3 regions of the Eubacterium limosum genome follow, and region 2 is predicted to be linked to each of the others. Evidence: riboswitches for the same ligand, from Rfam matches in the RefSeq annotation. Region 2 holds a riboswitch; each other region holds the start of a gene.
What was found. Region 2 has a riboswitch for cyclic di-GMP ahead of B2M23_RS03015 (helix-turn-helix domain-containing protein). Riboswitches for the same ligand answer to the same signal wherever they lie in the genome.
Positions count from the first base shown of each region.

Region 1: it holds a riboswitch for cyclic di-GMP, as region 2 does, so the genes downstream of both, B2M23_RS20135 (fibronectin type III domain-containing protein) here and B2M23_RS03015 (helix-turn-helix domain-containing protein) in region 2, are expected to answer to the same signal.
Region 3: it holds a riboswitch for cyclic di-GMP, as region 2 does, so the genes downstream of both, B2M23_RS05840 (pilin) here and B2M23_RS03015 (helix-turn-helix domain-containing protein) in region 2, are expected to answer to the same signal.

Region 1 covers NZ_CP019962.1:4,282,800-4,293,287, forward strand. The annotation lists gene B2M23_RS20135 (fibronectin type III domain-containing protein) at 1-2,728, opposite strand, end outside; cyclic di-GMP riboswitch class I at 2,859-2,946, opposite strand; gene phoU (phosphate signaling complex protein PhoU) at 3,096-3,773, opposite strand; gene pstB (phosphate ABC transporter ATP-binding protein PstB) at 3,788-4,549, opposite strand; gene pstA (phosphate ABC transporter permease PstA) at 4,561-5,766, opposite strand; gene pstC (phosphate ABC transporter permease subunit PstC) at 5,772-6,653, opposite strand; gene B2M23_RS20160 (phosphate ABC transporter substrate-binding protein) at 6,701-7,537, opposite strand; gene B2M23_RS20165 (cytidylate kinase-like family protein) at 7,898-8,539, opposite strand; gene B2M23_RS20170 (MATE family efflux transporter) at 8,554-9,966, opposite strand; gene B2M23_RS20175 (rubredoxin-like domain-containing protein) at 10,351-10,488, opposite strand, start outside.
Region 2 covers NZ_CP019962.1:655,563-666,050, forward strand. The annotation lists gene B2M23_RS02995 (dTMP kinase) at 1-15, opposite strand, end outside; gene B2M23_RS03000 (aminotransferase class I/II-fold pyridoxal phosphate-dependent enzyme) at 75-1,487, opposite strand; gene trxA (thioredoxin) at 1,585-1,908, shown strand; gene B2M23_RS03010 (helix-turn-helix domain-containing protein) at 2,125-2,460, shown strand; cyclic di-GMP riboswitch class I at 2,552-2,639, shown strand; gene B2M23_RS03015 (helix-turn-helix domain-containing protein) at 2,729-3,061, shown strand; gene B2M23_RS03020 (LTA synthase family protein) at 3,102-5,105, opposite strand; gene metG (methionine--tRNA ligase) at 5,357-7,303, opposite strand; gene rsmI (16S rRNA (cytidine(1402)-2'-O)-methyltransferase) at 7,924-8,754, opposite strand; gene B2M23_RS03035 (NAD(P)/FAD-dependent oxidoreductase) at 8,769-10,154, opposite strand; gene dnaB (replicative DNA helicase) at 10,388-10,488, opposite strand, start outside.
Region 3 covers NZ_CP019962.1:1,266,122-1,276,609, forward strand. The annotation lists gene B2M23_RS05835 (O-antigen ligase family protein) at 379-1,659, shown strand; cyclic di-GMP riboswitch class I at 1,925-2,018, shown strand; gene B2M23_RS05840 (pilin) at 2,199-2,699, shown strand; gene B2M23_RS05845 (pilus assembly FimT family protein) at 3,095-3,625, shown strand; gene B2M23_RS05850 (type IV pilin protein) at 3,689-4,144, shown strand; gene B2M23_RS05855 (prepilin peptidase) at 4,183-4,956, shown strand; gene B2M23_RS05860 (type II secretion system F family protein) at 5,017-6,207, shown strand; gene pilM (type IV pilus biogenesis protein PilM) at 6,225-7,772, shown strand; gene B2M23_RS05870 (hypothetical protein) at 7,769-8,569, shown strand; gene B2M23_RS05875 (prepilin-type N-terminal cleavage/methylation domain-containing protein) at 8,857-9,846, shown strand; gene B2M23_RS05880 (hypothetical protein) at 9,849-10,488, shown strand, end outside.

The DNA of each region.
Region 1 (10,488 bases), 800 kb from region 2:
CCAGCGGCTGAAAATCATTCAGCGCCATGGCAAAGCCCAGATTGCCATTTTTGGCGTTTGATACATTCTGGTCCACAAGAACCGTATCATCAATATTGGTTTCACTCAGAATCGCTTTTGCCAGCGTGAGCTCTGAAAGGATGGAATCCTTATCCGGATGGAACTCTCCGCTCACAGCATCTGGAGTATTGGCGCGCTCAATAAGCTTATCCACAACCTCCATGGTTACACTGTCCCTCAGTTCCACATGTAAATCATCCACGAACAGAGCGTTTGTTTCATCTGCCAGACTGTCATAGGCGTAGAATTTTATTTCCGAAATGCGGCAGCGCGCATTCGGAGCGCCTGGCCAGTAGAGCGCCGGATTCATCTGAATTTTTACAGGTTTAATCTTTTCATTGATGCGGATACGGTAGTATTCTTTTCCATTGGTGCTCTTTTTCGCCTGAACCACAAAATCTTTTCCGATGTTCAGGTCGTGTGCCTGCCCGGCCTCATCCCACCAGCGGATTTTCATGTATGCGTTATAAGTACTTGGCTCACCTTCGCCGCGCACCAGCACTATATCATTCATTTCATAGGACTGGTCAAATTCTACGACCGGCGCCTGAAGCTTGCCTGACCAGCCGCCGGCATCCCAGCCCCCATAGTTCCAATACGAGGAATAGTCATTGTCCACAATATCAAATTTATCATAGGCCTGTTCATAATCACTTTCCTTTAAATAGGGATAAGTGACGTCCTTAATATGGGCAGTGGGCTGGTTAATCTCACCGGCACGGTTGATCAGCTTATAATTTGAGGTAACCGGCGGCTCGATGGATTCTGTGGCGCAGGTATATACAGATGATTTTGCCCCTTCGCCAATGGCGTTATAGCCGGTCAGATAAACCTCATATTCAGCCTGATCCTTAAGGTTTTCAATCACATAGCTGGTGTTTTCTAAACCCCCAACCTTGGTGTATTCACCGTTTCCCTTTTCACGGTAGTAGACATTATATCCGGTAGAATTTTTTTGTTTTTCCCAGTTAACTGTAATCTGGCGGTATCCGCCTTTTAGCGTGATCCCCTCTGGCTGCTCAGGCACTGAGGTTGGCAGCGGTATTCCTATTACGGGCGCGCTAAAGCCGCTTTCCCAGTTTCCGCCCTCTGATCGGTTAACAGACTGAACCGAAATTTTATACTCCACAAAGTTGGTCAGATCACTGATCGTCAGGGAAGTTCCATCCACAGGCGTCAGTACAGTCTCTGCCTTACCGCTTTTGGGGTCCGTATAACTCATTTTGACCTCATAGCCTGTTACATTACTCTGTGCTTCCCAGCTGACACTCAGGCTTTCATTGCCAGAGGCTACCTGAACGTTTGTCGGGATGCTCGTCACCTGCTCGACAATCTTATCCTTGGTATTATTCAAGAATTCAACCTTTGAAATTTCCGCCAAATTACTGCTCGCCTTATTGGTTTCTTTTACAATGATCGTAACCTTTTTAATCGCGACCTGCCCTTTCAGGTCAACAACAATGGTTGACGGGGAGGCTTCATCGGTTAAAAAGAGATAATCCGCCTTGTCCTGAAGGTCAAACTTATAGCTATGTATCTCTTCAAATTCATCGGTCACCTCAATGGTTCCCCTCTTTGGCGCATTTTCAAGCCCCAGTTCACTTGGGGCAATGCGAAGCTCTGTCGCTACGACTGGCTCCTTCATTACAAGCGGAATTAACAGAGGCGTATCCTCTGAAATGCTGCTTCCATCCTCCCTGGCAAACTGAACCATGCCTGCCTGATCGGAGGCTGTGCTGAAAAGCTGGGCAATATCGCCGCTTTTTATCGTCACAGGATCCGTTTTATCTTTTTCGAAAGTCACGTTGCCGGGATCTACAATCGGGGAGGTGTCACTGATCTGTACTTTTCCTGAGTCATGGGACACACCCATATTTTCCTGTAAATAGACCAGATCGACAATATCCACGGTTCCATCTCCATTCAGGTCACAGTCTGCTTCAGAAGAACCAAGGCTTTTCATGACCGCATCGTAATCGGCATCGTCAATGCTGCCGTTTTGGTCGACATCGCCTGTTAAAATTGAACCGCCCATAAATTCGACACGCTTGGAGCTGCCCTGGAGGCTTACCTGCGCCTGGGCTGGTACCATCCCCTTGTCAGAGACTGTGACGGTGTAGTCGCCAATTGGCAGGCTGTAAAAATTGACATTGGCAAAATAAATCTTCGCATCGGGCTCCTGCTCATTGCAAAGAACGTTGCTGCTGTCCACTCCATTGGAATCTCTGTCAAAAAGCAGTGTCTTATACTGGATGCTCCTGCTGCCAAAATCCGTTGTGGCTTTTTCACTGATGACATCCTTTAAAGGAATTTCCTTGGACGTACCGTCGCTGGCTGCCAGAGTCAGGACTGCTGTTTCTGACAGCTTTGTCTTCGGCTGGTTAAAGTGGATTTCCACCTCGATATTTCCCACCAGGTCAGCAGACGCTCCTGCATAGATGACACCTGCCTCTTTATTTTCCGGCTGAGGCTCAGGAGACTCAACCGCCTCAGAAGATGGCTTCTCCGCACTTTCCGCTGTCTCACCCTCTTCCTGATTTTCTGTCACGGTATCATTCTCTGTCATTTGGGCAGCAGGCTCCTGTCCTGATTCTTCCGCCAGAATAGATACCGGAAAGCTCGCAAACAGCATAACAACTGACATAAAACAAGCTAACCATTTTTTCATGTTCTTTTCCTTTCCTTCTCTTATATAAGTACTCCCAGTCTTTTACCGCTTATCTCATTACGCTCGTATGAACAAAAAACGGCTGCGAAAGGGCGCAGCCGTGCGGTGTCCACCGATGATGATGGATTTCCGTAGCAGCTGGCTGCCATTACCGTTTACCGGCTTCAGGCCCTTTAGTTTTGCGTCTCTGCCTTTCAACAGATTTGCCCTTTTTACGTTTTAAAAACGTTATTAAATTAAAATCACTATAGACTATGTCTCATTATAACAGGCACGATTCTCCGCGTCAAGAATCATTGATTATTTTGCATTAAAAAGAAAAAGACCAGAGTAAAAAGCTACTCTGGTCAAAAATAAAAGCTAGAACTTACTCGTCTTCAGGAATTGTGTTTAAATCATTAAAATCCATATAATTTCCGGTCACAATAAAATATACTGTTTCAAAAATATTGGTGGCATGATCGCCGATTCTCTCCAGATGACTCCCAATAAAGGAAAAACTCATGGCCTGAAGAGCCATCTCCGGATTTTTGTTGATTTCTGCAATACAGTCACTGTGCAGGGTATTGTTCAAACGGTCAATTTCATCCTCATACCGGATCACATCGTCCATTTTGCTGATATCCTCATCAATATAAGCCTCTATACACATTTTCAGCTGGTCTTCCACCATCTTTGCCATCTGCGGAATATTATCAAGTTTTTTATAGTATTCCTCTTTGCGCAGACAGATCACTTTTTGGCAGATATTAACCGCTAAATCCGCGATTCTCTCAAGATTTGTAATAATCTTATAGGTTGAAGAAAGCCTTCTCAAATCCCCTGCGACCGGCTGCTGTCTTGCAATAACCTCACTGACAATCTGTTGAAGCTGAATTTCCTTTAAATCCACGATATCATCACGGCTGATAACACTTCTGGCCAGTTTTACATTCTGTTCTTCCAGCGCTGTAATTGAATCGGACAGCATCCGTTCTGCCTGAGAAGACATCAGCAGAATTTCATTCTTAATGGTTTTTAATTCTTCATTATAAACTTCTCTCATTATTCGCTCCTTTATCAACCAAATCGTCCGGTAATGTAATCTTCAGTACGTTTATCTTCCGGATTCATAAAAATGGTGTTGGTTTCATTATACTCGATGATTTCTCCCATAAGGAAAAACGCAGTCCTGTCTGAGATTCTGGCCGCCTGCTGCATGGAGTGTGTTACGATAATAATGGTATAATCCTTTTTAAGCTCCTCCATCAGGTCTTCAATTTTTGAAGTGGCAATAGGGTCAAGGGCAGAGGTTGGTTCATCCATCAGAATAACCTCTGGCTGCATGGCAATGGTTCGGGCAATGCAGAGACGCTGCTGCTGCCCGCCGGAAAGGCCAAGTGCCGACTTGCCCAGACGGTCGCTGACCTCATCCCACAGCGCAGCGCTCACCAGGCTGTCATGGACAATTTTATCAAGTTTCTTCTTATCTTTCAAGCCCTGGCATTTTGGACCATAGGCGATATTGTCATAAATACTCATCGGGAATGGGTTAGGCTTCTGAAAAACCATGCCCACCTTTGTTCTGAGCTGGATAACATCCGTATCTTTTTCATAAATATTTTTGCCGTCAAAATTCAGCGTCCCCTCAATACGGACAGAGTCGATTAAATCATTCATACGGTTCAGGCAGCGTAAAAATGTGGATTTACCACAGCCGGAGGGACCGATAAAAGCAGTTACTTCATTCTCATAAATATCAATATTGATTTTCTTCAGGGCCTGAAAATCGCCGTAATATAAATCCAGATCCTTCACATCAAATTTTTTCTTCTTATCCATTTTAACCTCGTCTATTTCTTATGGGCAACATCCAGCTTGTCTGCTGCCAGCCTCGATAAAATATTCAATACAATAACGATCAATACAATGACAATGCCAATGGCACAGGCCAGCTCAATGTTTCCCTCTTCCTTAGCCACATAGTAAGCCTGAACCGTCAGTGTGCTTCCCGGTGAAAACAACGTTCCTGGAATCTGCGCAACGGTCCCCGCCGTCAGCAGCAGCGCTGCCGATTCGCCGATTACCCGGCCAATACTCAGGAGCACCGCAGTCACAATACCAGGAACCGCCGAAGGCAGCACTACTTTAAACACTGTCTGAAGCTTGGTTGCGCCAAGAGCCAGTGAACCTTCACGATAGCTGATTGGAACAGTTTTAAGGGCTTCTTCCGTGCTTCTTATAATAACCGGAAGCAGAATAATCGCCACCGTTAAACTGCCTGACAGTAAGGATATCTGAAATTTCAGTGCGACAACGAAAAACGCCATCCCAAAGAGACCAAAGATAATCGACGGAATACCCGAGAGACACTCTGTGGCAAACCGGATCGCGTTGACCAGTCTGCCTGGCTTGGCATATTCGGTCATGTATATGGCCGCCAAAATACCGATTGGCAGCGCAATGATCAGTGACAGGAACACCATATACAGTGTGGTGATAATATTGCTGAAAATACCACCGCCTGGGTTGACCACCTTCAGCTTGAGCGTACTGCCGCCATCGTCGATCAGCTGGGCGATTTCCTGCAGTGATAAATCCGTCACGTCGGTGCCATCCACGCTCTCAAGCACATAATCTGTTTTGACCGCTGTGCCCTTACCCGTTGTATCCTTCGTGGCATTTAAGCTCGAGTCTTTTTCGATATAACTGAAAACCACCTGTTTGTGCTGTTCATTTCTCTTTGAATAGTCGACCTTCATAATAGCCGCCCCTAAAGACTCGATATAAAGCGGCTCGCCATCCGGCGTTTCATACTTTTTATAGTAATCCGATTTTGACAAAAGATCCGCTTCATTGATCGAGAGAGGAACCTCTTTTTTTTCTGCCATCTGATAGCCGACCTTATCATTAAAATCGCGGGTGATAAAGTTCCAGTCCACCATACCAATCCCTTTTACAAAGATAAAGCCAATGATAAATAATAAAATACCAAGAGTAATGGCTGTGGCAGCGTAAATAATTCCCTTTACGCAATTGTCTTTTACTTTTCTGCTCATGCTCCTCAGCCTCCAATTTTTGATTCGACAAATTTATTAACGATAAAATTGATGATCATAATAAATACAAACAGAACCACACCGGTGGAGAACAGAAGCTGCTGATGTACCCCAGAAGCATAGCCCATTTCAAGGGCAATATTGGTGGTTAATGGCCTGATCTGGTCAAAGAGGCTGGTGGGAATACCGGCGATAGGATTACCGCATACCAGCATAACCGCCATGGTCTCACCAATCGCCCGTCCGATGCCCAAAATAATACCTGTGATAATACCCGATCTGGCTGCTGGGATAATCACCTTGAAAATGGTCTGGATCTTAGACGCGCCCAGGGCCAGGGAACCCTCGCGGTACGCGTCAGGGACCGCGGATATGGAGGTTTCAGAGATGCTGACCACCGTCGGCAGGATCATGACGGCCAAGACAATGATCGTCGCTAAAAGGGATTCACCCTGGGCCATAGGCGAAATTTTCAGCACATAGGGCACAATGATCCCAAGGCCAAAAACACCGTACAGCACTGAGGGAATACCAGCCAGCAGCTCAACGGCAAACCGGACTATTTTTCCAATCCGTGTGCCTGCCAGCTCTGAGATAAACACAGCCGTCAGCAGCGCGATGGGTACACCAATGACAATGGCCCCCAGGGTCGCGTAAACTGAGCCGACAATCATGTAAAAAATACCATACATATCTGATCCAGGCCGCCATTCTGTCCCTGAAATGAACTTCCAGAAGGAGTAAGAGCCGTTAACAAAAGGCTCCAGCCCATTGACAAATACATAGATGGTAATGGTAACGACGCTGATGATCGATACAAGGGCGCAAAGTAAAAAAATCTTTTCAACAACTTTCTCGCCTACTTTGGTTTGTTTCTTTTCTTCCAAGTAAATGATCTCACTTTCTTAAAGAATTTTATTTTAAAAGCAGAATCCTATCTCACGCTGATTCCGCCATTTTTTTCTACAATGGTCTGTCCCTCGTCTGTCATAATAAAATCAAGAAAAGCTCTGGTCTGCGGTGTGAGGTTTTTTTCATTATAAAGCGCTAAAAATGGCCGTGACAGGCCATAGCTTTCATTTAGCACATTTTCCATGGTCGCCTCCACCCCGTCTACCCTGAGTGGTTTGACAGAGCGGTCCACAAAGGTAATGGACACATAGCCGATGGCATTGGGATTTGCCGAGACTGTGGACTGGACATTGCCGTTGCCCTCCTTGACTGTAGCGCTGGGCTTCAGCTGTTCTGTAAAATCCAGAAGCTCTTCCACCGCGGTTCGTGTTCCGGCGCCGTCTTCTCTCGATACCACCGCTATGGGGCGGTCTTCACCGCCGACTTCCTTCCAGTTAGTAATCTTCCCGGTGTAAATCGCCTTAATCTGATCTTTGGTCAAATCTTCTACAGAGTTTTCGTCATTGACGATCACTGCGATGCCGTCATAGGCAAATACCAGCTCAGTCAGATCTGTCTTTTCTGACTCCTTTAGCTCTCTGGAAGCGCAACCAAAGGAATATGTCCCATTCGCAGCGTTTTTAATGCCATCTGAAGAACCAGTGCCGCTGTAGGTAAATTTTACCGCCGGATGCAGTGCCCCAAATTCCGCGCCCTCGGCGTCTATAATTTTTTGAACAGAGGTGGAGCCCCCGCCGTTTATCTCTCCTGAAATTTCGCTTGAATAGGCAGGCAGTTCCTCATTGCCGCAGCCAGAAAACGAAAAAGACAGCAGAACCAGCACTGTCAATGCCGCGATCCAAGACAAAGATCTTTTCATTATTCATTCTCCTTCATGATTAACCTAAATTTAACATTACGGTAATCATATCAAAGAAAGCCGCCGGATTCGTGCAGAGAATGTTAAACCAATGTTAAATTCAGGTTAAATCGCACCACTTACACTCCGGTTTATCACACGCTGTATTTTGCCTTAAATCTTTTTTTATCTGATCAGAATCTTGTTTTTCTGTTCAGGACTCTTCAATTATAGCGAACCCATGTTAAGAGCGTATTACGAACAAGTTAAGGCTCAAAAATGTCACGTTTTCATAAAACTTTTTTGATTTGACACCATATTTCCTTTATACCCAAAAAATAAAAAAGCCCATTGGAAATCTCCAATGGGCTGTAAGGTTTTTTAACCTCTTGCCTTTTTTCGTATATTTCGTTTTTCAATGAAAGATTTGATAATATCCACACAGCTGTCTTCGCCTAAAGCGCCGCTGTTCAGGCACAGGTCATAGTTATCTGCCTGTCCCCATTTTTTGTCTGAATAATAGCTGTAGTAATTGCTTCGTCTTTTGTCAATCTTTTTAACCGTCTCCTCAGCCTTCTTCAGATTCAAATCATAGATTTTAGATACCTGATTAACCCGCTCCTCAAAATCCCGGTGAATAAAGACATCCACAGTATCCTCATCATCCCTGAGAACATAATTTGCGCAGCGCCCCACAATAACACAGGAGCCTTCGGCCGCAAATTTACGGATCACATCAGACTGGGCTAAAAACAAACGGTCGGTCATTGGCAACTCGACAGTTGGTGAAAAATGTCCGGCGCCAAAGAACGAACTGGTGGCAATGGAGTACAGCAGGGAATTGGTTGGAGTTTCTTCCAGGTCCTTAACCATTTCCGGATTAATACCGCTTTCCTTAGCGCCTTCGTCAATAAGCTCCTGATCATAAAACGGAATTTCCAGTGCTTTTGCCAGTTTCTTTCCGATGTTTCTTCCTCCGCTGCCAAACTGACGGGCAATGGTTATAATAATACGTTCACTCATGTCTGCTTCCCCCTTTATTCATTGGTTTCTAACTCTAGTTTACCTGTTTTTGCCAATAAATTCAAGTGTTTCATTTCAAACATGACTAAAACCAAGGCTAACAAAAAGGCCATGGCATCTGCAATCGGTCCTGCGTATAGGGCGCCGGTGACACCCGTAAAGGCAGGAAGAATGATAAACAGCGGTATCAGAAAAAGAATCTGCCTTGACAGCGAAATCAAAGTAGCCTTTAGCGGTTTACCGATGGCCTGGAAAAAGATCGAGGTGACCATCTGAAAACCGTTTAAAAAGCAGACAGCCAGAAAAACGCGAAAGGTCCTGAGTGCAAAATCATTATACAATGCGTCCTCCTGTCCAAAAATATTGACAATGCCCTGTGTGCAGAATTGAAACAGCAAAAATCCGATACAGGCAAACACCGTCGCGATTCCCGCAGACATAAAAAAGGTTTTCTTCACACGATCGTAATTCTGCGCTCCGTAATTATAGCCGATGATCGGCTGTGAGCCAACGCCGATTCCAATAAGGATAGACATCAGAATCTGGTTTACCTTCATGACAATGCCAATGGCAGATAAAGGGATCTCCGCGCCATATGGTGACATTGCCCCGTAATATGCCAGTACATTGTTGGTCACAATGACAACGACCGTAACTGCCAGCTGGTTTACACAGCTTGAAATGCCAAGTGAACAGACCATTTTACAGATTTTTCCTTTTAATTTCAGATACTCTTTTTTTAAAGCAATATTCTTAAAACGCACCAGATAAAACATCGTAATGACAAAGGTGGCGATCTGTCCAAGAATAGTCGCAAAAGCAGCCCCCGAAACGCCCCATCCAAAGATAAAAATAAATATTGGATCCAGAATGGTGTTGATAATAGCGCCTACAATCATAGCGGCCATCGAAAAACGAGGACTTCCATCTGCGCGAACAACTGAATTCAACCCAGCGCCCACCAGTACGAAGGGCAGACCAATAATAATAACACGTGTATAGGCTTCAGCATAGGGAAAAACAGTTTCCGTTGCACCAAACAGATGAAGCATCGGTTTTAACAGGAGCATCCCAAAAATAAAAAAAAGAATTCCAGCAATCGTCAGCATGGTAATCGTGTTTCCCACACCTCTGGCAGCTTCCTCATTTTTCCCCTCGCCCAGTTTCAGGCTAAAATAAGCCGCACACCCGTCGCCAATGAGCAATGCGATGGCTAAAGAGATGGTTACCAATGGAAAAGCTACATTTGTGGCGGCATTTCCAAGGTAGCCTACCCCCTGTCCAATAAATATCTGGTCAACAATGTTATAAAGTGCATTGACAAGCATTGACACAACGCAGGGCACTGCAAACTTAGCGATAAGCTTTCCAATTCGCTCAGTCGCAAAATACGAACTATCTTGTTTTTTAATCATTTCTTCCGACATATTCTCTCCTCTCTTCTTTATTAAGTAAAACTCAATCAATAGTTTCACACGAAACTAATTATAAATTTAAACCCGTTTAATGTCAATGAAAAATAAAAAAATCCGTCGCAATGACGGATTCAGCGCATCAAAAAACTTCAAGAGACGGAGCCTTTTACCTAAGGAAAAAAAGAGTCCTGCGGGCACTGCCTTTAAACTTGTATCTTCTTTAATAAAGTAGACGTTTGATCCCTCCAGTGTCCGGCATTTCCGGTAAAAAGTATGATTCCCGGCCGTTTACCGCAGCGCTTGGACCTTTTTCTTATCTGGATAAAAGGCGTAGTCTCGGCCTGCGCCACTTCTTTGGCAAATTGAATCCGTCATCATGACAGATCTATCATTTTCTTACCGTGTTGCCCGGTAATATGCATAGGTCATTGGCTCTGCTTTATGAAAAGCCTCGCCGCCGACAACTTTACCGATAAACATATTGTGTGTTCCGAGGTCAACCGTTTTTTCTACCTCCAGCTCAATGAAGCATAG
Region 2 (10,488 bases):
TCCTTTATTTTCCATTGATAAACCTTCTTTTCTCATTTTGTTTCAGGCATTATTATATCATAACGACCCATGCATTAAAACGAAGAATTGAGAATGACCTCAATCATTCCTTCACTGTCTATACCCACAACAGCTTCGCCATTTCTCTGCCGTCTCAACAGCTCTGCGACAGTTTCCTCTGTTACCAGGCTCCCTGGCAGCAGCACTGGTATTCCCGGAGGATATGGAATAACAAAGCCTGCCGCCGCTCTGCCAACAGCGTCCTCCAGAGGCATTCTCCCAGTTTCCATATTGTAGAGCGCCTGCCAAAGGGGATATTTCTCCTCGTGCTTCCAAAGACTGACAAATTCGACCTTTGGTGGCTCTGTGGCCTCTGGGCATTCTCTGTTCATATCGGCCACTGCTGCCATCAGCCGGTCCAGTTCGTCAACGGTAGTACCGATTCCTGTCATGGCCAGCACATAATTAAAACCAGACATCTCACACTGGATGTTAAACTCTGCAAGCAGCCGCCTTTCAGCAGCCGTGCCCCGGCCGTCCTTTACCATCAGCAGCCATTTGCTTTTATCATAGAGCTGTCCTTCTCCCGGAGTGTACAGGACAATGCAGTCGCCTGCTCCTGCCTGTTTCTGATAATAATCCCAACGCTCTGCGATTGCCTGAAAAACGGCTTCTCCCTTTTCACAGGCTTCATCCACAGCGTTTTCCACACTCATCATCAAAAGATAGCTGGGGCTTGAGGACTGAAGCATGGCCAGAAACTTTTTAACACGGCGCCTTTCCACCAATGGTCCCTGCATATGCAGCAGGGAGCTCTGGGTAAAAGCGCCCAAAAGTTTGTGCGTGCTCTGGATAACAATATCTGCCCCGCAGGTTACCGCGTCCGGCGGCAGTGCAGCACAAAATTTCAGATGTGCTCCGTGAGCCTCGTCCACGATCAGCACCTTTCCCCTTTTGTGAAGCAGCTCCGCAATGGCGGCCACATCACTGACAGTGCCGTAATAGGTGGGATTGACCAGGATCATCCCCTTTACCTCTGGATGCTCTGTCAGTTTTTTTTCTACCTGCTCCGGGGTAATGCATTTTCCAAAGCCCAGCCGAGTATCGTATTCCGGTTCAAAATAAATGCCCTTTACCCTGCCCAATGCCAACCCCGCATAAACAGAACGGTGGCAGTTCAGCGGCACCAGAAGGCTGTCGCCTTCCCTGCAAACGCCCATAACAGCACTCTGTATGCCGGCTGTGCTGCCACCCACCAGAATACAGGCCTCCTCTGATCCATAAGCTTCTGCCAGCTTTTCCTGAACCCTTAAAAGAATATCGGAGGGATCGTGCAGATTATCCGCCCCAGGCACTTCTGTTGTATCCAGGGTTGCCCAGTTCTCATTATCAAAGCAAATTTTTCCCTTGTGCCCCGGCATATGGAACCGCAAAGCCCCTCTGTCACTCAGTTCTTGTAATCTTGTATATAAAAGTCGTTTTTTCATGGATTTATTTTATCATAAAATCTGGATTTTTCCCCTTTATTTTTAGATAGATTATTGATATGATAATCACTGTAAAAAAATTCAAGGAGTGAAAAAGATGGCAAATATCATCTCTGTCGATATGACTAACTTTGAAGCGGAAGTGCTAAACTATACGGAAGGCCCTGTTATGGTCGATTTTTGGGCTGAATGGTGTGGTCCCTGCAAGGCTCTTCTTCCGATCATCGAAGAAATCGCCGGCGAAGTCCCTGCAACCGCTAAGATCTGTAAGCTGAACGTGGATGAAAACACCGATCTGGCCAGACAGTTTCATGTCATGAGCATCCCGACTTGTGTATTCTTAAAGGACGGCAGTGAAGTCGAACGTTTCGTAGGAAGCCGCGACAAGCAGGAATACATTGATACCCTAAAAAATTTATAAGTTTTTTCAGACTGTGCTCCGGGCATGGTCTTTTTTTATCGAACTACTTTTTATTATATTTTCTCTTACAATACAAGACGTTTCTCTTTTTATTCCATTTTTATAACTATTATTTCGAAAATCCTTGAACCTTTTTTGAAAATATGTTACTATGAAAATTGTTTATAGCTTCCTTATTTTCAATCCTATCTGTCAAACACTCGGGAGGAACTCCAGATGAACAGTAAATACCTCGGGCAGCGGCTTCGCCAGTTTCGAAAAGACGCCCATCTTACACAAAACCAGCTGGCTAAAAAGGCCGGTATCACCCCCACTTATCTCAGTATCATTGAAAGGGGCGCGCAACTGCCCCGGCTGGAAACCTTTATCAATCTTGCCAATGTCTTGTCCGTTTCCGCCGACGACCTTCTGATGGAGGATCAAACGGAGTCTTGGAAAGATTTGTATCCCTCTTTCTGTATTCCGTCTGACAATCTAACGGACGAACAGCTTGCATTAGTTCAGGATATGGTCAAGCTAATGTGCGACCATTTCAAAACAACAAATGACTAAATTATTTGTTTAAATTCTTGAACAAAACTATAATTGAATATTGACTTCATTCGCATTGTGAGTTATAGTAAATAATATACATCCGAATCATTTTGAAATAGGGCAAAACTATTGAAAGGTAGTGACGCAAAGCCAAGGGTCTAATTCATCTCCAGATGAAACGACAGCCGGTTGCTCGGGTATTAAACTTACTGAATGCAATCTCCCTGCCTTGGTTTATGCCGGGGTCTTTTTATTGCCCCAATCTCACGCAGAGGAGTTAATCACAATGGATAATAAAGTTATTGGCAGGCATATTCGTGAAGCCCGTCTTGATAAAAAACTGACGCAATACCAGCTCGCGGAACGTGTTCATATTACACCGAATTATCTGAGCATGCTGGAACGCGGCACCCATCTGCCCAAACTTGAAACGCTCATCACCATTTCCGAAGCACTGGAGGTTCCTGTCAGCGCACTTCTTACCGATTTCCCCGTCGAGTCCTTTACCAGCCGGATTCACTTTCTGTCCACTGCAATGGAAGGGCTTGATGACGAGCAGTCCAAAATCGTGTGCGATGTCATCAAGGTGATGACTGACGGCTTTAAATTGAAAAAATAAATAAAAATCCCCGGATCAAATGATCCGGGGATTTTTTTAGTTAAAAGTCTGAAGCCGGGTAAAACAAATCGTTTCGCCGCCTCGCCGTATCCAGCATGTTATTGTAGAGTATCTGCTGGTATTCCAGGACCTCACGGTCATGGATAGTTGGATCGCCCCTTCTGAAGTACTGCCCCTCATTGTCAATGACCCCTACTTTATTGATGACCGGCAGGGTTTCGGACAGCTTCATTAAATAATTGTTGTAGGGTGTGCCCTGGATACCCGCCTGCGCAAGCAGCAGGCTGGAAAGGTAGTTTACACTCAGCTTATCCACCTGAGCTTCTGGGATGTCATAGTTTGCCCAGATGACAAAGGGCGTAACGTAACGCCTCTGCAGTTCCTCCAGGCTCCACTGGTCCAGGGGCTTCTGCATGAGTTCTTCATAAAAAGCCTGCTCAATATACGCCTGATGATCGCCAAACATGACCACCAGTGTGGGCTCATCCTGACCGCTGAAATAGTCGATCAGATTTTTGAACGCCGCGTCGGAGCTGCGCATCAGCGATAAGTACTGCTCGGTTTCAGGATAGCTTCCCTCCATCCCCTCCAGAAGCACGGGCTCCAGATCATCGGCATTCAGCTGGTAGCCAGCATGGTTCTGGATGGTCACATCAAAGACAAAAAGAGGATTGTCGCCTTTGTTTTCATAAAGCTCGATGACCTTGTCATAAGTGGCCGCATCGCTGACCCATTTTTCTCTGAGCGTCTGAGATTCCAAAAATTCTTCTTCTGAGAAAAACTGCTGAAAGCCAAAATTCGGATAAACCTTGTCACGGTTCCAGGCGTTCCGCTCTCCAGGATGGATGGCGTAGCTGCTGTAGCCTTCATAGTTCAGTGTTGACGTGAGTCCGGGGGCCGGACCCTTGATATAAAGCTGATAGGGCCTCGCATTTTCTGGCAGATAAGCCGTGGTGTTCCCTGTCAGAAAAGCGTATTCGGAGTCACAGGTGCCTCCGCCGAAAACTGACACATAGAGATTCCCTTTAATGGTATTTTCCTGCAGGCTGTCAATGAAGGGCATGTAGTCAATATTGGTTGAAAAATCCCCCACGGCCCGCAGGTCACTGAAGGACTCATTCATAATGGCAATAATATTAGGCTTATGACTGTTTTTCATCCCGGGACCAACAGCGGCTTTTTCCGTTGTTCCGCCCCGGCCGACAGCCCCTGTAGTCATGGGCTGCTGCACGTTTTTGATACTCTCGCCCAGAAAGGCCAGATCATATCCTTCCGGCTCCCTGACATGTGAGAGCTTAGCATTGACCGTAAAGGTATAAGGGTAGCCGTTAACCGGCATGTCCCAGGCATAGTAATACCGCTCCACATTGGTCTCAAAAAATAACCCAAAGGTGATGGTCAGGGCTGCAAAGGCCATCAGGCGCAGCTTACGGCTTTTATATTTATCCCGAACGCGTCTGTTTGCTTTAAAGGCCCAAAGCAGCAGTGCCGCCAGAACCAGCGTTGCAAGCAGAATCGTGCCGCTGAGCTCAAAATGGTAGGCCGAAGCGACCTGAAGTCCTGTCTTCGCTGAAAACAGATCCGTATAGAGCAGCGTATCTCCTCTGAACAGACGGACAAAGTAGCCTGCCAATCCAAAAATATACAGAAGAACTCCCCCACCCATCAAGGATGCTCTCATCCGTCCTGTTAAAATATATAAAAAAACATAGACTGCCATACAGCAGGCCAGGTTTAAAAATAAACGAATTCCCTCTGTATCAAAGGGCGCTTCCTGAAAGATCTGGAAGATGGTATAAGAAAAGGCAGAGATCAGGACAAGCAGCAGCATATTCCACAGAGCTGCTGCACGCTCCCTGCACTCTATATTTGAAAAGATCGCCAGGCCGATCATAAAAATGCACAGCCCCGCTGTGTTCAGGTAACGTTCATCAAATCCCATCATCTGGTAACAAAGCGCCAGACTCAGGCTCAGCACTGCCACTGTCGCCAGCGCTGCCAATATTCTTTTTTTACTCGTTGTTAAATTGATTACAGAATCCAAAAAAACCTCCTGTTCTCTGAAGATGATAATACCTTCGGATTTCTCCGTGTTTCACACTCCCGAAATCCGAAAAACATTCGAAATCCGCTCATTTTTCTGCAAAAAACGGCTGCTTTCTCATGTTTGGCGAGTCCAAAAGCCCTGTTTTTTCACGCGAACGTGAAACACATGCTCTTTTGACCCTTATATCATATTATATCATTAAACAGGCGGTTTTGTGTTATTTTCAATACAAATTAAGTTTTATCCTTTTAGCTTACCTTGCCGCCGGCTGGAATCACATCGCCGTCAACGGTCAGAATACTCAGCTTTTTCCCCTTAACAGCGGAAAGAATCATCCCGTTGGATTCCAGTCCCCGCAGCATAACCGGCTTCAGATTTGTGCAGACAATGACCTTTTTGCCCACGAGGTCTTCAGGCTTATAGTATTTAGCGATTCCGGAGATAATCTGTCGCTTTTCTGTTCCCAGATCCAGTTGGAACACCAGAAGGCGGTCTGCGTCAGGGTGCTGTTCACAGGAGATGACCTCTGCGACTTTCATCTCAACCTTGGCAAAATCATCGATGGTGATCAAACCTTCCGGCACCTCGGTTTTTTCTTCCTTCTTGGCCTGTTTTTCCTTTTTAGGCTGCTGCTTCTGCTCTGGTTTTTCCTTCTTCACTTCAATTCTCGGAAAGATCGGTTCACAGCGCTCTACCTGGATGCCGTCCGGGTATTTTCCAAAGGACTGGATACTTTCCCAGGTCCTGAGTTCGTCCGGTACCTTGAGTTCATCGGCAATCTTAACGCCGGTATCGGGCATTGCAGAGCTTACGAGTACAGAAATTATTCTGAGCGACTCTGTCAGGTTATACATCACCATTGCCAGACGGGCTTTCTTTTCAGGATCTTTGATCAAAACCCATGGCTGTGTCTCATCAATGTATTTATTGGTACGGGAAACCAGCTTCCAGATCGCTTCCAGCGCGCGGCTGAAATCCAGCTTATTCATATAATCTTCCACAATGCCTGGGGTTTCCTCTGCCAGAGCAATGAGATCGGCGTCAAAATCACCGCTTTCACGCTCAGCCGGAATCACACCATCGAAGTATTTCACGGTCATGGCCACAGTCCGGCTCAGGAGATTACCCAGGTCATTGGCCAGATCAGAATTGATGTGGCTGACCAGCAGATCTTCGTTATAAATACCGTCTGCACCATAGGTCATTTCACGCAGCACATGATAGCGCAGGGCATCAACACCGTATTTTTGGGCCAGCTCTACCGGGTCGACTACATTCCCCACAGATTTGGACATTTTTCCACCCTTTAGCAGAATCCAGCCGTGGCCGTATACGTGTTCTGGCAGCGGAAGATCCAGTGCCATTAGAATAATCGGCCAATAGATGGTATGAAAGCGGATGATGTCCTTACCGACCAGATGCACATTCGCCGGCCAGTATTGATCCATGAGCTGCGGCTTGTCATTCATATAGCCAAGTGCCGAGATATAGTTCGGCAGGGCGTCGATCCAGACATACACCACATGCCCCGGGTCAAAGGTTACCGGAACGCCCCAGCTAAAGGAGGTTCTGGAAACACAGAGATCCTGAAGTCCGGGCTTGATGAAATTGTTGATCATTTCATTCTTCCGGGATTCCGGCTGAATAAAATCCGGATGGTCTTCAATATACTGCAACAAGCGGTCTGCGTATTTTGACATTTTAAAGAAATAAGCTTCTTCGGAGGCTTTTTCTACCGGACGTCCGCAATCCGGGCAGTTTCCGTCCACCAGCTGGCTTTCTGTCCAGAAGGATTCGCAGGGCGTGCAGTACCAGCCTTCATATTTTCCTTTGTAAATATCGCCCTGGTCATAGAGCTTTTTGAAAATCTGCTGGATAGTTTTCTCGTGTTCCGGATCTGTGGTACGGATAAACTGGTCATAGTTGATGTTCATCAGCTTCCACAGCTCCTTAATTCTTCCCACCACGTCATCCACATAGGCCTGTGGGGTAACGCCCTTTTCCTCAGCAACCTTCTGAATCTTCTGGCCGTGCTCATCTGTACCGGTCAGAAAATAGGTATCGTAGCCCGTCAGCTTTTTAAAACGGGTCAGGGTATCAGCGGCTACAGTGGTGTAGGTATGGCCGATGTGTAAATCCCCGCTTGGATAGTAAATCGGGGTTGTGACATAAAAAGTTTTCTTTTCTTCCATCATATTTCCTCCTTAAAAATTTCTAAAAATAAAGAGAGCCTCTCCATATAAGGACGAAGCTCTCGTGTTACCACCTTACTTTCCGCCTGTCTCACGGCAGACGGCTCAGCTAATAAACCGGCAGGGTTTATTATTTGTTTTTAACGCTTTCCGCGGCCCTGGCTTAGGCTTCCACCCTCACCAAAGCTTGCTCCGAGGCCATCTTCCATTCTTTGTCCACAGCCGGCTTTCACCTTTCCCGGTTCTCTGTATGCTTTCTCCGAATGTACTCTTCTCTTCATCGCAGTTCATATTCAATTTATTACTATACTATTATATCCAAATATTTTTAAAATGCAAGCCCTTTTACAATAATGGAAAAAACCTAAGAGACGAAGCCTTTTACCTAAGAAAGAAAAAAGTGTCCTGCGGGTACTGATCACTCACCTGTATCTTCTTTATGAATGTTAATCTTTGATCTCGAAAGTGTCCGGCTGTTCCACGATTCCGGACCGTTTACCACAGCGCCTGGACCTTTTTTCTTATCTGGATAAAAGGCGCAGTTTCGGATTGTTCCTCTTCTTTGACCGCCTGCAGCGGCCGCAGATTTGTACTATAATTTTCCATTCTCAATTGTTTTCAAATTACCGTTTGATCAGGTTGTAGATATCCCGCTTGCTCACGCCCCGGTCTCTGGCTACCTGCTTCATGGCTTCCTTTTCGCCCATACCCTGGTCTTTGTAGTGGGCCACATGATCTTCCAGAGAAAGGGCCGCCAAATCCTGACAGCCTGCCGGAAGCCCGTCGCCGCCTTCAATGACCAGCACAAACTCACCCTTAGGTGGATTTTCAGAATACCAGTCCAGATGCTCCTGAACGGTGCCCATTCGGGTCTCTTCATATTTTTTTGTTATTTCCCTGGAAATACTCATTTTTCGGTCCGGAATGACCTGAACCATGGCTTCCAGTGTTTTCACCAGTCTGTGGGGCGTTTCATAGAGAATAACCGTATTTTCAGAGACGGCTATTTTCTCAAGCCCCTCACGGATCTCTTTATTTCGCTTTCCTAAAAAACCCATAAAGGTAAAGGCCCGGGCATCAATGCCTGAGAGCACAAGTGCACAAAGCCCAGCGTTTGGTCCGGGCACCACCTCCACCGGGATTCCGGCTTCATTGCACCGACTGACAATGACCGAGCCCGGGTCAGAGATAATGGGCATTCCCGCATCGCTGACCAGGGCAATATTTTTACCCTCTGTCAAAAACTCCAGCAGCTTTTCACTGCCGCTCTGCTCATTATGCTGATGATAGGCCAGCAGATGCTTCTTAATCTCAAAATGATTGAGCAGCTTGACCGTATGGCGGGTATCCTCCGCGGCGATCACGTCCACTTCCTCCAAAACCCTGAGAGCCCTCAGCGTAATATCCTCAAGATTACCGATGGGTGTTCCGACAATGTATAGTTTACCCGGCATGTCATTCTCCATTTTTAATCAAACAAATTTCGCGCCACATAGACGCCGTTGACAGACGCCTGCATCAGACCACGGGTAATTCCAGCGCCGTCGCCCAGCACGTACAGGTTTTTAATATTGGTCTGAAAATGTTCATCCACAGCCACCTTGTTAGAGTAGAATTTGACCTCTACCCCGTAAAGCAGGGTCTCATCGCTGGCCAGACCCGGCGATACATGGTCCAGCGCCTGGATCATTTCGTCGATATCCTTCATAATGCGGTATGGCAGCACCAGGCACAAATCTCCCGGCACTGCATCCTTGAGAGTGGGGCGGATATTGTTACGGTGCAGCCGTTCCTCGTTGGTTCTCCGGCCTCTGATAAAGTCGCCGTAGCGCTGCACAAGAATTTTATTCCCGGTCAGCATGTTTCCAAGGCTGGCAATGTGCTTGCCATAAGCGATGGGCGCGTTAAAAGGCTTTGTAAAGCCTTTGGAAACCAACAGCGCAAAATTGGTGTTGTCTGTTTTTAAAGCGTCGGATTTGTAGCTGTGGCCGTTGACCACTGCCAGATTATCATCATAGTATTCCGTTGAAACGACTCCGCCGGGATTTGAGCAGAAGGTCCGGACCGCGTCGTCAAAGGTCGGCGTATAGTAGACCAGCTTGCCCTCATAAAGGGCATCGTTAATTTCCTTCATGATTTCGTTGCGGGTTTCAAGCCGGATACCGATATCCACCTTGCCCACTGTGGTATCTACACTGTAGGCGTCACACATGGCTTTAAACCACTCTGAACCCTCACGGCCTACACCGGCTAAAATTTTATCCGCGTAGTATTCACCGTCGGCATTCACGCCAACAGCCACACCGTCCTCCACGATCAGGCTCTTTACCGGATTGCGGAACTTGATTTCTACCCCAAGATCATGGATCAAATGATCCTGAATGCGCTTATAGATGGTGTAGCCAACCTCTGTCCCCATATGGCGTATGGGGCATTCGATAAGCTTTAGATTACTCTGGATGGCCTTTGTCCTTATCTCACGGATTTTCTCTGGATTATCGAGGCCGTGTACCTTGGGGTCTGCCCCAAAGCGCAGGTAATGCTCATCCACATAGGCGATAAGTTCTTCGGTTTTCTCATAACCGATATAATCCGGCAGCTCCCCGCCGACATCCGGCGACAGCGAGAGCTTCCCGTCTGAGTAAGCGCCCGCTCCGGCAAACCCCGTCGTGATATTGCAGGGCTTACATCCCACACACACGCCAGTCTTCCGTTTTGGGCAAATCCGTTTTTCGATGGCGTTACCTTTTTCCAGCATTAAAATACTGAGCTCAGGCTTTTCCTTTTTAAGCTCAAGCGCAGCAAAAATGCCGGCAGGGCCGGCGCCGATTATAATGACATCATACTTGTTCATATGAAACCCTTCTTACCCTGAACGTCAGGGTAACCTTCAATAAAAAAATAATTGAGAATGGAAAATCAAAGAACAAATTTGCCTTTGGCAAATTTGATTATAATCAAATCCGCTTTGCGGATTTGCACCTGTCATTTTCCATTTTCAATTTTCCATTCTCCATTCAATGACCACAGATTTCCATTGTACCACAGCTTGAAAACCGCCTCACCATTCCCGCTGCACTACCATATTTAGTACCCCGGGTCCTCATAGAAATCAGGCGCAGGATCATTGAATTTGGTGTATTCAGGCAGCCATGCGAGCTTCAGACGGCCAGTCGGGCCATTACGCT
Region 3 (10,488 bases), 610 kb from region 2:
CATCCCGAAATCCCGAAAAAGGGGCGGCCGCACTAAGTTAAGCAGAAAAAGCGTCAAAGGATTGTGAAAGCTTGATGTGCCTTGCCGCTGTCCGTGGATTAAAAACACCCTCTCTTGGTAAAATGCGACACCTGCGGTGTGCATTTTAATCTCGAACCGGGTGTTCTTTAATCCGCGGACAGCTTTTTTTGTACAATCCATTGACTTAAAACGGGGTCAGTCTGCCTCTGTTTAGTAAGACAGCCCCATTTAAGTTAGTCGCCGGTAATCTTGTTATTATGAGAAAAGAATGACGATGGACCAAGTGTACGATTCAGGATGTGTTTATGGGAAAAATATGCTACAACTTAAGAAAAAATACTGATATTGAGGAAAATGATGCGAAAACTCGAACTTAAAACGACCGTCTCCGCAGTGCTGGCCATCATTGCCGGAGCAGTGCCGCTGATCATTGTGCCGCCCTTTGGGGATACCCTGTATATGCCCAAGCTGATGACTATCGAGGTGCTGGTGTTTGGGCTGCTGCTCTTGTATGTGCGACCCATTACCGAGTATTTTACCGGGAAGCCGAAAATTCCTTTGCCCGTGAAGCTGGTGCTTTTGTACCTTTTGTGTATTACCGTTACCCTGCCCTTTTCGACAGATGTGATGCTGTCGCTCAAGGGGCGGTCCTTCCGGCTGGAGAGCTACTCCGCCATTTTGTTTTATGGTCTTTTAATGATGTTGGGCGCTTTTTTCTATACCTTTAAGCCCTGGCATGTACGCCTTTACGCAGCGGGGGTATCCTGCGTGGCGGTTTATGGCATCTTTCAGAAATTTGGTTTGGACTTTCAGCCACAGGACCCTCTGATGTACGGCGGGCCAGGCGCCTCCTACGCCACCATTGGCAACCCGAATTTTCTGGGCTCTTTTCTGACACTGGCGCTGCCAATTCTTGTCTATGCTTTTATCAGAGGATCGAAGGCTTATCTGCTGCCCTGCGGACTAGTATATTTCTGCCTGTTGTGCACCAATACAAGGGGGGCGTGGATCGGCAGCTTTCTGGGGTTTGCCCTGTTGGGGGTGTTTTTGCTGAGAGAGCAGGAGAATCGGCGCCGTTTCGCAGTGGTGAGCGGTGTGTTTGCCTTTTTAACCCTTGTTTTTCTGTTGGTGAACAGCGGCTTTGGCGCGCGATTTTTCAGCGTTTTTGCAGATCTGTCCAGAATGCTCAAAGGCGATGACTGGGAAAAGGGCGGCTCCTACCGGCTTTTTATCTGGTCAAAAACTCTGGAACTCATCCGAATGCGCCCGCTGACCGGTTTTGGCATTGAAACCCTGGGGCAGGTCATGGGCCAGTATTTTGAAAACGATATTGTACAGGTAACGGGTCACCATCTGGTCATCGACCGGGCCCACAACGAATACCTGCACATTGCTGTGAGCAGCGGCGTCCCCGCGGTTCTCAGCTACCTGGCCTTTGAAAGCGCGACATTGTATCAGGGCTTCAAAAACTGGCGTTATTCGCCCCTGCTTGTGCCCCTTGTCTGCAGCATCGCCGCCTACATGGCCGCCGCCTGCTTTAATATTTCCGTGGTAAGCGTGGCTCCGGTCTTCTGGATATTCTGTGGAATCGCAGTGCGTTTGAGTGGTGAAATTCAATCAAATTTGAATATGATTTAAGGAAATAAAAATTGAAAATAATTTGAAAAAGATTTAGTATTTTACCCAAATAGTGCTGTTTTTACCATCGCTTTAATGCTGGTGGTAAATGAAATGGCATTTATAATAACTTATAGCTATAAGAGAAGCGAAAAAAGCAAATTTGTATGGTTTTGAAAGTGTGCATACATGTATTAATGATGAATAACAGGATACTTTTAGAATATTTAAAAGTAACTGGTTTTTATAGTTCTTGACAAATGCCAGAATCAGTTGTAGAATAGAATTGTTCAAAAGGCAAAGCGGTGCGAAAGCCCGTGGCGCAAAACTACAGGGTCTACGTCGGGAGCTCCAGCCTGATATGACAGCCAGATGCCAAAAACGGTAGATGGCCGAAAACCCCTGTATGGTTTCCGGCTATTTTTATTTTTTGAGTAGCCTTTAACAAAAAGGTACGCTGGGGCAGTCAATCACTCTGTTTATAATCGTCATGGCGCGGACGGTTAAAATAAAGGTTTATATTTAAAGGTAAACAAGAGAACATAAAAGGAGAGATGTAAATGATTCAGATGATTAATAAGCTGAAGAAAAACCAGAAGGGTTTTACTTTGGTAGAATTGATTGTAGTATTGGTTATTTTGGCGATTTTAGCAGCGTTCACGATTCCGGCGATGTTGGGGTTTGTGAATGATGCGAAGAAGAAAGCTTCTTTGGCTGAAGGACGTGAGGTTTATGTGGCGTCTCAATCCGCTGCATCAGAGATCACAGCCAAATCATCTACAGGAAAAGTAGCAACAGAAGATGCAGGAGCTGTGGAAACTAAAGCAGAAGAGTTGATCAATAATGATATTCCTGAAAATGGAAATATAACGGTTACTGTAAGTGATAGCAAACCTGAGGGTTTTGATGCGAAGATTGATAATGGCAACACTTCCAAAGTATGGGTAACAACAGCTGGACAAGTTTCTGGAGTGCGTTACACGGATGCAGCTGCCAAGTACTTAGTTAAAATTGATAAAACTACTTCTGGTAACAGTGCTGATGTTGTAGATAATAAGTAATAAATTAAAGATGTAGAGTTATAAAGCATAATGCATAGGCCGAGTCTGCAGCGCCGCAGCCGGCCTTTTTCCCCATTTTTCCAGGCGCTTTTTTTATTGCCCAAAGAAAAAACAAAACTATAGTTGACAGTTGATAGTGGATAGTGGATAGTTTTGGAACATTTGCCGCGCAAATTTGATTTAGATCAAAATCGCTGTGTGATTTGGTACATGAATGATTCACTGTCTATTATCAACTATCAACTCATTTAAAATTGGTTTAAATGCTTTTCTGCCTTAAAAACAGGATTTTATTGCTTTTTAGCAGAGAGGCCATTGTGTTTTCGGGATTTCGGGACAGGCTTTCTCTGCAGAAAGCCTGTCCGGGATCCGTTTTGAGGATAGAGGAAAACAAAATGATTAATCTTAAACAGCGTCTGAAAGCCAGCGCAAGGTCTGAACAGGGCTTTACGCTGGTTGAACTGATCGTGGTGCTCGTAATTTTGGCCATCTTAGCAGCCTTTACCATTCCCGCTATGCTGGGGTTTGTGGAGAATGCTAAAGAAAAAGCGGCCCTTGCTGAAGCAAGGGAGGTATATGTTGCTACACAAGCTGGAATAACAGAATTTTTTAAAAATCATGCTAAAGTAGAAGATGGTAATTTCATTGAAATTACTGAAAATATAATGAAGTTTTTGGATAGTGATTTAAAAAACAAAGAAGAATTTGAATGGGGAACCTCCTTTTTTTCAATGCCTAATCAGCAGAATATGATGGATGATATAATTATAGGTAAGAAGATAAGATTATATGTTTTTATGGGGGAAAAAGGAACAGAGGAGGAAACAAAGGTGGTAAAGATACAATATAAAGATTACACTGGAAATTATATTACGACGATTACCCCCGGCGGCTCCGCCGAAGTCACAAAAATAGAAAAAGCTTAAAATTTGTATCCCAAAAACCCGAAAAGTTAATCAATTCTCCATTGAAAAAAAAGAGGTGCCTCTATGACCCTTTGCCGCAAACTTAAAATTCTCATCAAATCCCCCTCCGGCTTCACCATGATGGAACTCATCGCTGTCACTGTCGTCATTGCCCTGCTGGCAGTGATCATCATTCCGGGGTACCTCCACTTTATTGACGACGCCAAAAAGGATGCGGTGGTGGCTGAGGCGAGGACCATCTATCTGGCGGCCCAGATACGGGCGACGGAGTTTAAATCCGCCGAGACAGCGGAAAACCCTTACCGCATTCCGGATGCCAATGATCTGCGGGATCTGGTGGGGCCGGATAACGTCTATGAGGGGGTTACAAAGCTGACCATTGTGGACGACAACCGTGACGGCACCATTGATAAAATTGAGATGATTAAAAATAACATCAATGTTATAATTGAACCAGGAAAAAATGTGATTGTCGATGGAAAGGTGAGAACTGTTTATTCCAAGGATGATCAAAAGTAAAATGTATGAATTCACACATAAGTCCTGGAGGTTTCGCTTTGTATGATTCTTTATCTTTGATATATTTTGTGCTGTATGCCTTTGTCTTTATCTTTGGCTGTATGATTGGCAGTTTTTTAAACGTGGTGGTCTACCGGGTGCCCATTGGCATTTCAATCGCCAAGGGCCGGTCTTTTTGCCCGAACTGCGGCAAGCCCATCGCGTTTTATGATAATATCCCGCTGCTCAGCTATCTGTGGCTGCGGGGAAAATGCCGGAAATGCGGGGCGAAGATCGCGCCGCGGTATTTCTTTACCGAGCTGTGCGGTGGGCTGCTGGCCCTGCTCATGGCCTGGCATTATGATTTTGGCCTTCAGGCGGTGGTTGGGTTTGCGGTAGCGGCCATTTTACTGGCAGTTACCCTTATAGATTTTGACACCATGACCATCCCCAATGGCCTGGTGATCGCCTTGATAATACCTGCGGCGGCCAGCTATTTTGTGTTTCTGGAACCCGGCCTTATTTCCCGGGTAATTGGTGTGTTTGTCATATCGGTGCCCATGCTGGTATTATCCCTGGTTATTCCCGGCGGCTTTGGCGGCGGGGATGTCAAGCTCATGGCAGTCGCAGGATTTCTCCTCGGCTGGCCCTGTACCCTGCTGGCGACCTTTATCGGCCTGGTGCTGGGCGGCATTGTAGGCGTCATCAAGCTTATCCGCAAGAGTGGGGAAAAGCATATGGCCTTTGGCCCATACCTCTCGGCGGGGATTTTGGTATCCATGCTGTGGGGAATGCAGATCATCTTTTGGTATTTGGATTTTTTTGGACTTTAATGAGAGGGCAGACACCCTGGACTTCAACCTTATGAAGCGGCTGGAAGGAGCGATGAGACTTTGCCAAAGTTTAAGTATAAAGCAAAAAACATGAACTCAAAAATAGTAAATGGAATGGCGGACGCCATTGACGAGAGCACGCTGCGTAAGGCTCTGCGGGAAAAGGATGAATTTCTGCTGGAGTGCCGTGAAGTGGACGCTGAGAAGAAAGCCTACAAGATGAAAAACATGGAGCTTTCGGATTTCTCGAGGGAGATTGAGAACATGCTGGCCTCGGGGATTACGGTCATCCGCGCGCTTTCCATTATGATGGAGCGTAACATCAAGCCCAATGTGGCGAAGGTGTACAAAGCCCTTTACCGTGAGGTACAGCAGGGGATCACCCTGTCGGAGGCCATGGAAAACAGCCGCGGCTCCTTTCCGCAGCTCATCATCAACATGTTCCGGGCGGGCGAGTCCAGCGGCCAGATGGCCGAGACAGCGCACAAGATGGCGCTGTACTATGAGAAGGAGCACCGCCTCCACACCAAAATAAGAAACGCCATGATCTACCCGATCCTGCTCTTAGTGGCAACGGTCGTGGTGGTGATCGGGCTGTTTACTTTTATCCTGCCCCAGTTCTTTGATTTGTTTGAGGGGATGGACGCAGCACTGCCAGCGATTACGGTCATGGTGATCGGGATTTCCAACTTCATGACCACCAACTGGTACTGGCTGCTCATTGCGGTGGCCTTGTGTATTGTGGCTTTCCGGGCGCTTCTCGGGACACCGTCCTTCAGGCTGCGCTTTGACAGGATGAAGGTCCATCTGCCCTGGGCAGGCAAGCTTATTAAAATTATATACACCGCGCGTTTTGCCAGGACGCTGAGTTCGCTGTATTCCAGCGGTCTTTCCATGATCAACGCCATGGACATCAGCGCGAGCATTGTGGGCAATAAGTATATCGAGGGACAGTTTGGCCCGGCCACCCAGATGGTGCGCAGCGGGAGCACTCTGTCCGAGGCCATTGGCAGCATTGACGGTATGGATAAGAAGCTGGTATCCACCATCTTTATCGGTGAGGAAACCGGGAATCTTGACACCATGCTGGATTCCATTGCGGATTCCTACGATTATGACTCAGAAATGGCTATACAGCGAATGGTTACGATCATCGAGCCGGTAATGATTATTATCATGGCTGTGATCGTTGGGACGGTAATGCTGTCCGTTATGGTACCGATCGTCACACTTTATCAGAGCATCGGTTAGGGGGATAATAAGAGAGTATGCAGACAACCATCTATTTAGGCAGCGACGCCATCCAGATACTCCAGGGGGATGTGCGCGGCGGCAAGCTGACCATTTCAAAGCACCTGACCGTGGAGATGGGACCGGGCGCCATGATCAACGGGGTCATCACCAACGAGGATATGCTTCTTGACGCCATCGACCAGGCCGATGAGGCAGGCGATATTGATTTTCACAACACTAATCTGGTCATCAATTCCAGCCTGATCGTCAACAAAAATGTGGCTGTGCCCAAGATGACGCCAAAGGAGCTCACCGAGCTGTCCCACCACGAGTTTGAGGACGCCACTAATTTTGAGAATCTGATCATTGACTACAGCGGTATCCGCGGAAAACAGGGCACCAACATGCTCTGCTGTGCCGTGGAGCGTGAGGTGCTGGAAAGCTACATCCGCCTTTTTGAGACGGCAGGCATCAAGCTCAGACGCATCGACACTGCCCTGAACGCCACCATTAATTATGTGGAGGCCACAAACGAATACGACGGCCAGACCTTTGCCATCAACATGCTGGACGGCAACAACCTTATGTACGCCCTTTTCGAAAATGGTGTGTATACATTCTCCAGCCAGGCCAGAATCATGGCAGAGCGCGGTACCGAGGCTTTTACCATCGAGATGGCCTCCAAGCTGTCCTCACTGGTACAGTTTAACAAGAGCCAGAAATCCGAGTACATTCTGGACAAGGCCTACTATGCTGGGCTGACAAGAGACGAGATCCGGCGGCTGCAGGCCTATGTGGACGATACAGAGGTATCGGTCCATGCGGTGGAGAACACCGGGAATATCCAGGAAAATTTCAACATTGATGACGATTTTCTCCTGTCCGACTATTTCTATCCCGCGTCTCTTTTCTTTGAGAAAAAGAACGACGTCAATCTGCTGACGAGCTACAAGACAGCGCTCAAGCCCCAGCGCTCCTTTTCCATCAAGAACAAATGGGCTATTCCGCCACTGGTGGTCGTGGCGGTCATGGTCATTGGCTTCACGTTTTTTACTATCATGAATTACAATGTGGACCGTGCCCTTAAAAAGGCCAACAAATACATCAATGACCCCACCAACGTGTCCGAATACAGCGAGGCTCAGCAGCTTGACAGCGCCCTGAAGATCATCCAGAGCCAGACCAGTATTCTGGATACTAACCGCAAGGCCATGGAATCCTATCCGGTGGTCAACAGCGATAAAGCTTACCAGGTGCTCAACCTTGGCAATAACATTACCGTGGGCGCCCTGAGCTACGACTGGACCACTGGGGGCGTGAGTATTACCGCCTCTGCGCCCAACGAGTTTGCGGCAGCGGCCTATGTCAGCGAGCTCAACCGCTCTGGCCTGTTCAGCAGTATTGAGTACCAGGGCTACAGCCTGAGCGAAGGCAGCACCTCCACGGTGGCCAATGGCTCATCCACAAGCACATTGCCAAACGGCCAGACGGTGACCACGCCAAATACCGAAACCGTCAAAACGCCGGACAGCTACGGCTTCTCCGTTGTGGCCTATCTGAAACCGGGGGTGGTGCAGCAATGAAAAAACCAGAATTTAAAAAGCCTAACATCAAGCTGAACATCAATTACGAGTTTACCAAACGTGAAAAGGGACTGCTCTATATTTTAGGCATGGCCCTGCTCATCGTGGCTGCCCTGTACCTGGTGTTTTTTCCGGGGATCAACAAATATCAGGCCCTGTCCGAAGAGCGGAGTGAGGCCGAGTTTAAGCAGCAGAAAATGGAAATGGCCATTGCCAGCCTGCCAGCCAATAAGACCATCAAGGACGCAGCCGCAGCCGATCTTTCGGCCAAAAAAGAAGGCTATGAAAAGCGCATGACCAACGATGAGCTGGATAACCTCATCACCAACCTGGTGGTCGACGAGGGCTTTAAAGCCCAGGATCTCGCTATTACGGCCAATGAGATTGCTACGGTGGCTACCTTCGGCAGTGACGCTGCCGAGTCCAATGAATCTTCAGACACCACCACCGAAGCCCAGGAAATGAAAGACCTGGCCGAGATGCAGGGCAATACCACCACTGACGAAAACAGCACGACTACCACTGCCGAGCCCACCATCAGCGGCATCTATATCGGGACCGTCACCATGACGATCCAGGGAAATATCGGCCAGTTTGAGAACCTGTTAGACACCGTCAATGGCCGCTCCGATATCCAGATCACCGCTTTTGACGTGAGCCCGGGAACCAGCAGCGCATCAAGCTCAGGCAGCAGCAATAAGGTTGCCAACCTGCGTGCCGGCACAAACACGGTCAGTGTGACCTTTAACGTGTATATGGTCGATAAAGGCGCTGCCGCGGCCAACACGGCTGAATAACAAGCTATTAATTGAGGATGGGCACACCCCATTCTCCTTTGATAAACCTCCCAAAGTCCCCAAAATACTGCGCCAGGTACTTTTCGGGATTTCGGGAGGACATTTTAGCATTGTTTTTATTTTTTGATCAGAGCGCACCTGAGGGTGCTTTGTGATAAGGAAATGAAAAAGCCCGGGGCGGTAACGAAAAGTTACGTCCTGGGAAGCGATGAGACGACAGCCGGTAAAATTTACCGGCCCAGCACCACGGGCAGAACATCCAAAAGCCCGGAAAGGAGCGTTGATGGATGAAGAAACAATGGAAGCTCGACAATAAAGGCATGACCCTGCTGGAAGTGATCGTGGCCTTTGCGATTTTTGCGATTGCGGCTACGATTTTGATTACTGGGTTTAATGGGGCGCTGAAGGTTATGGGGAATAGTGAGAAAATAAAAAACGCCAGCCAGGAGAATACAGGGAAATTAAACGCGGTGGGTGCTTTGGCACTTGATGATCTTGAAGAATTAAAAAATTCTGAGATTACGACGATTCCAGAGAATGGTAAGGCGACGATATTAACCTTTTTTAAAAAATACGCAGTGCCTGGCACATTTTATATTGCGACTTCGACAGAAAAGGCAGATATGGATATGAAACTGTTTCAGCCAGATAATAGCGTGGACGCTCTAACTACGCCAACACTATCAGAAATACCCAAAAAAGAAGCAAAACCAGTGGAAGCGCCTACAGTGCCGGCTGAACAAAATGCCAATGTTGGTTATGGTGGATCAGTGCTCGACAGCAAAACAGGTAAATATTATGATAAATTGAAAAAAGATACATATATTGGCGTAATCACTTTAACACAGCCATTTACCGATGCAGATGCAGGTGGTGCTAATCAGATTCGTCAGCTCTATTTTACAAAAGATACGACTTCTATTGAGGTAAAAATGCCGGAGATACAAAAAAACCTGAAATTGGATTTGGATTTTCTTTATGTTAAAGGTAATATTATACAAGAAAACAATAGTAAGCTAATACTAACCAATATAAAAACAGTTAAGGACACTAATAAAAATAAAATTTTAATTTATTTTGCCAATGATGTTACTGTCGGGACAACGACAGGCATTGAAAAAGGATATTATCTGATTGATTTAGGTACGGCGGGGAAAGATCTTTTTAGCATGAAAAAAGAAGATTTTGATGTCTGCAATATCAAAAACATGTCCTATTTAGATCAAAATCAGATCGTGTATGATTATGTCACAAATTTATTTAAGGATAATAACTAGCCATGAAAGCAATAAATAACAAGCAGGGATCTGCATTGGTGTGGGTGTTGGTTATTTGCCTGATTTTTGGTCTTTTAGGAATCGCCATTGGTTGGGTTGCCCTGTCCATGAACCGGCGAAGTATAAAAAATGACAATCTTAATCAGAGCTATTTTACTGCACTGTCTACAGCTAATTCGGTTTTTAATAGCTTGAATGGATATGTTAGCGGCAATAATCAAAGTAAAAATTTTTATGATGATTTATATAAGAATCTTGTCTATGGAAATAAAGTGAGCGGGCAGAATTATTTTGTGAAATATGACAATGTTCTCGAAAAGGATGGTGGCTCTGTTCAGGAAAATACGGAGGGTATGGGAGAAGCGAATGTAGAAGCTGCCATGTCCAAAGGACATGCCATTATTACCTCTACCGCAACGGTAAACGACACAACAGAGACAGTTATTTTAGATGCTTACCGAAAGCCGGAAAGTATTATCTGGCCAGCGAAAGAATGGGCGACTACGTTGAAAGATGATGAACAGTTAAGCGGAGACAAAAACAGCAGAAAAATTTATGTGGGAAACAACAGCAGTATCGTGAACGATGAAACAAAAAAGAATGTAGCAGATAACACAATGGATGTGGCAGTCTATAAGTTGG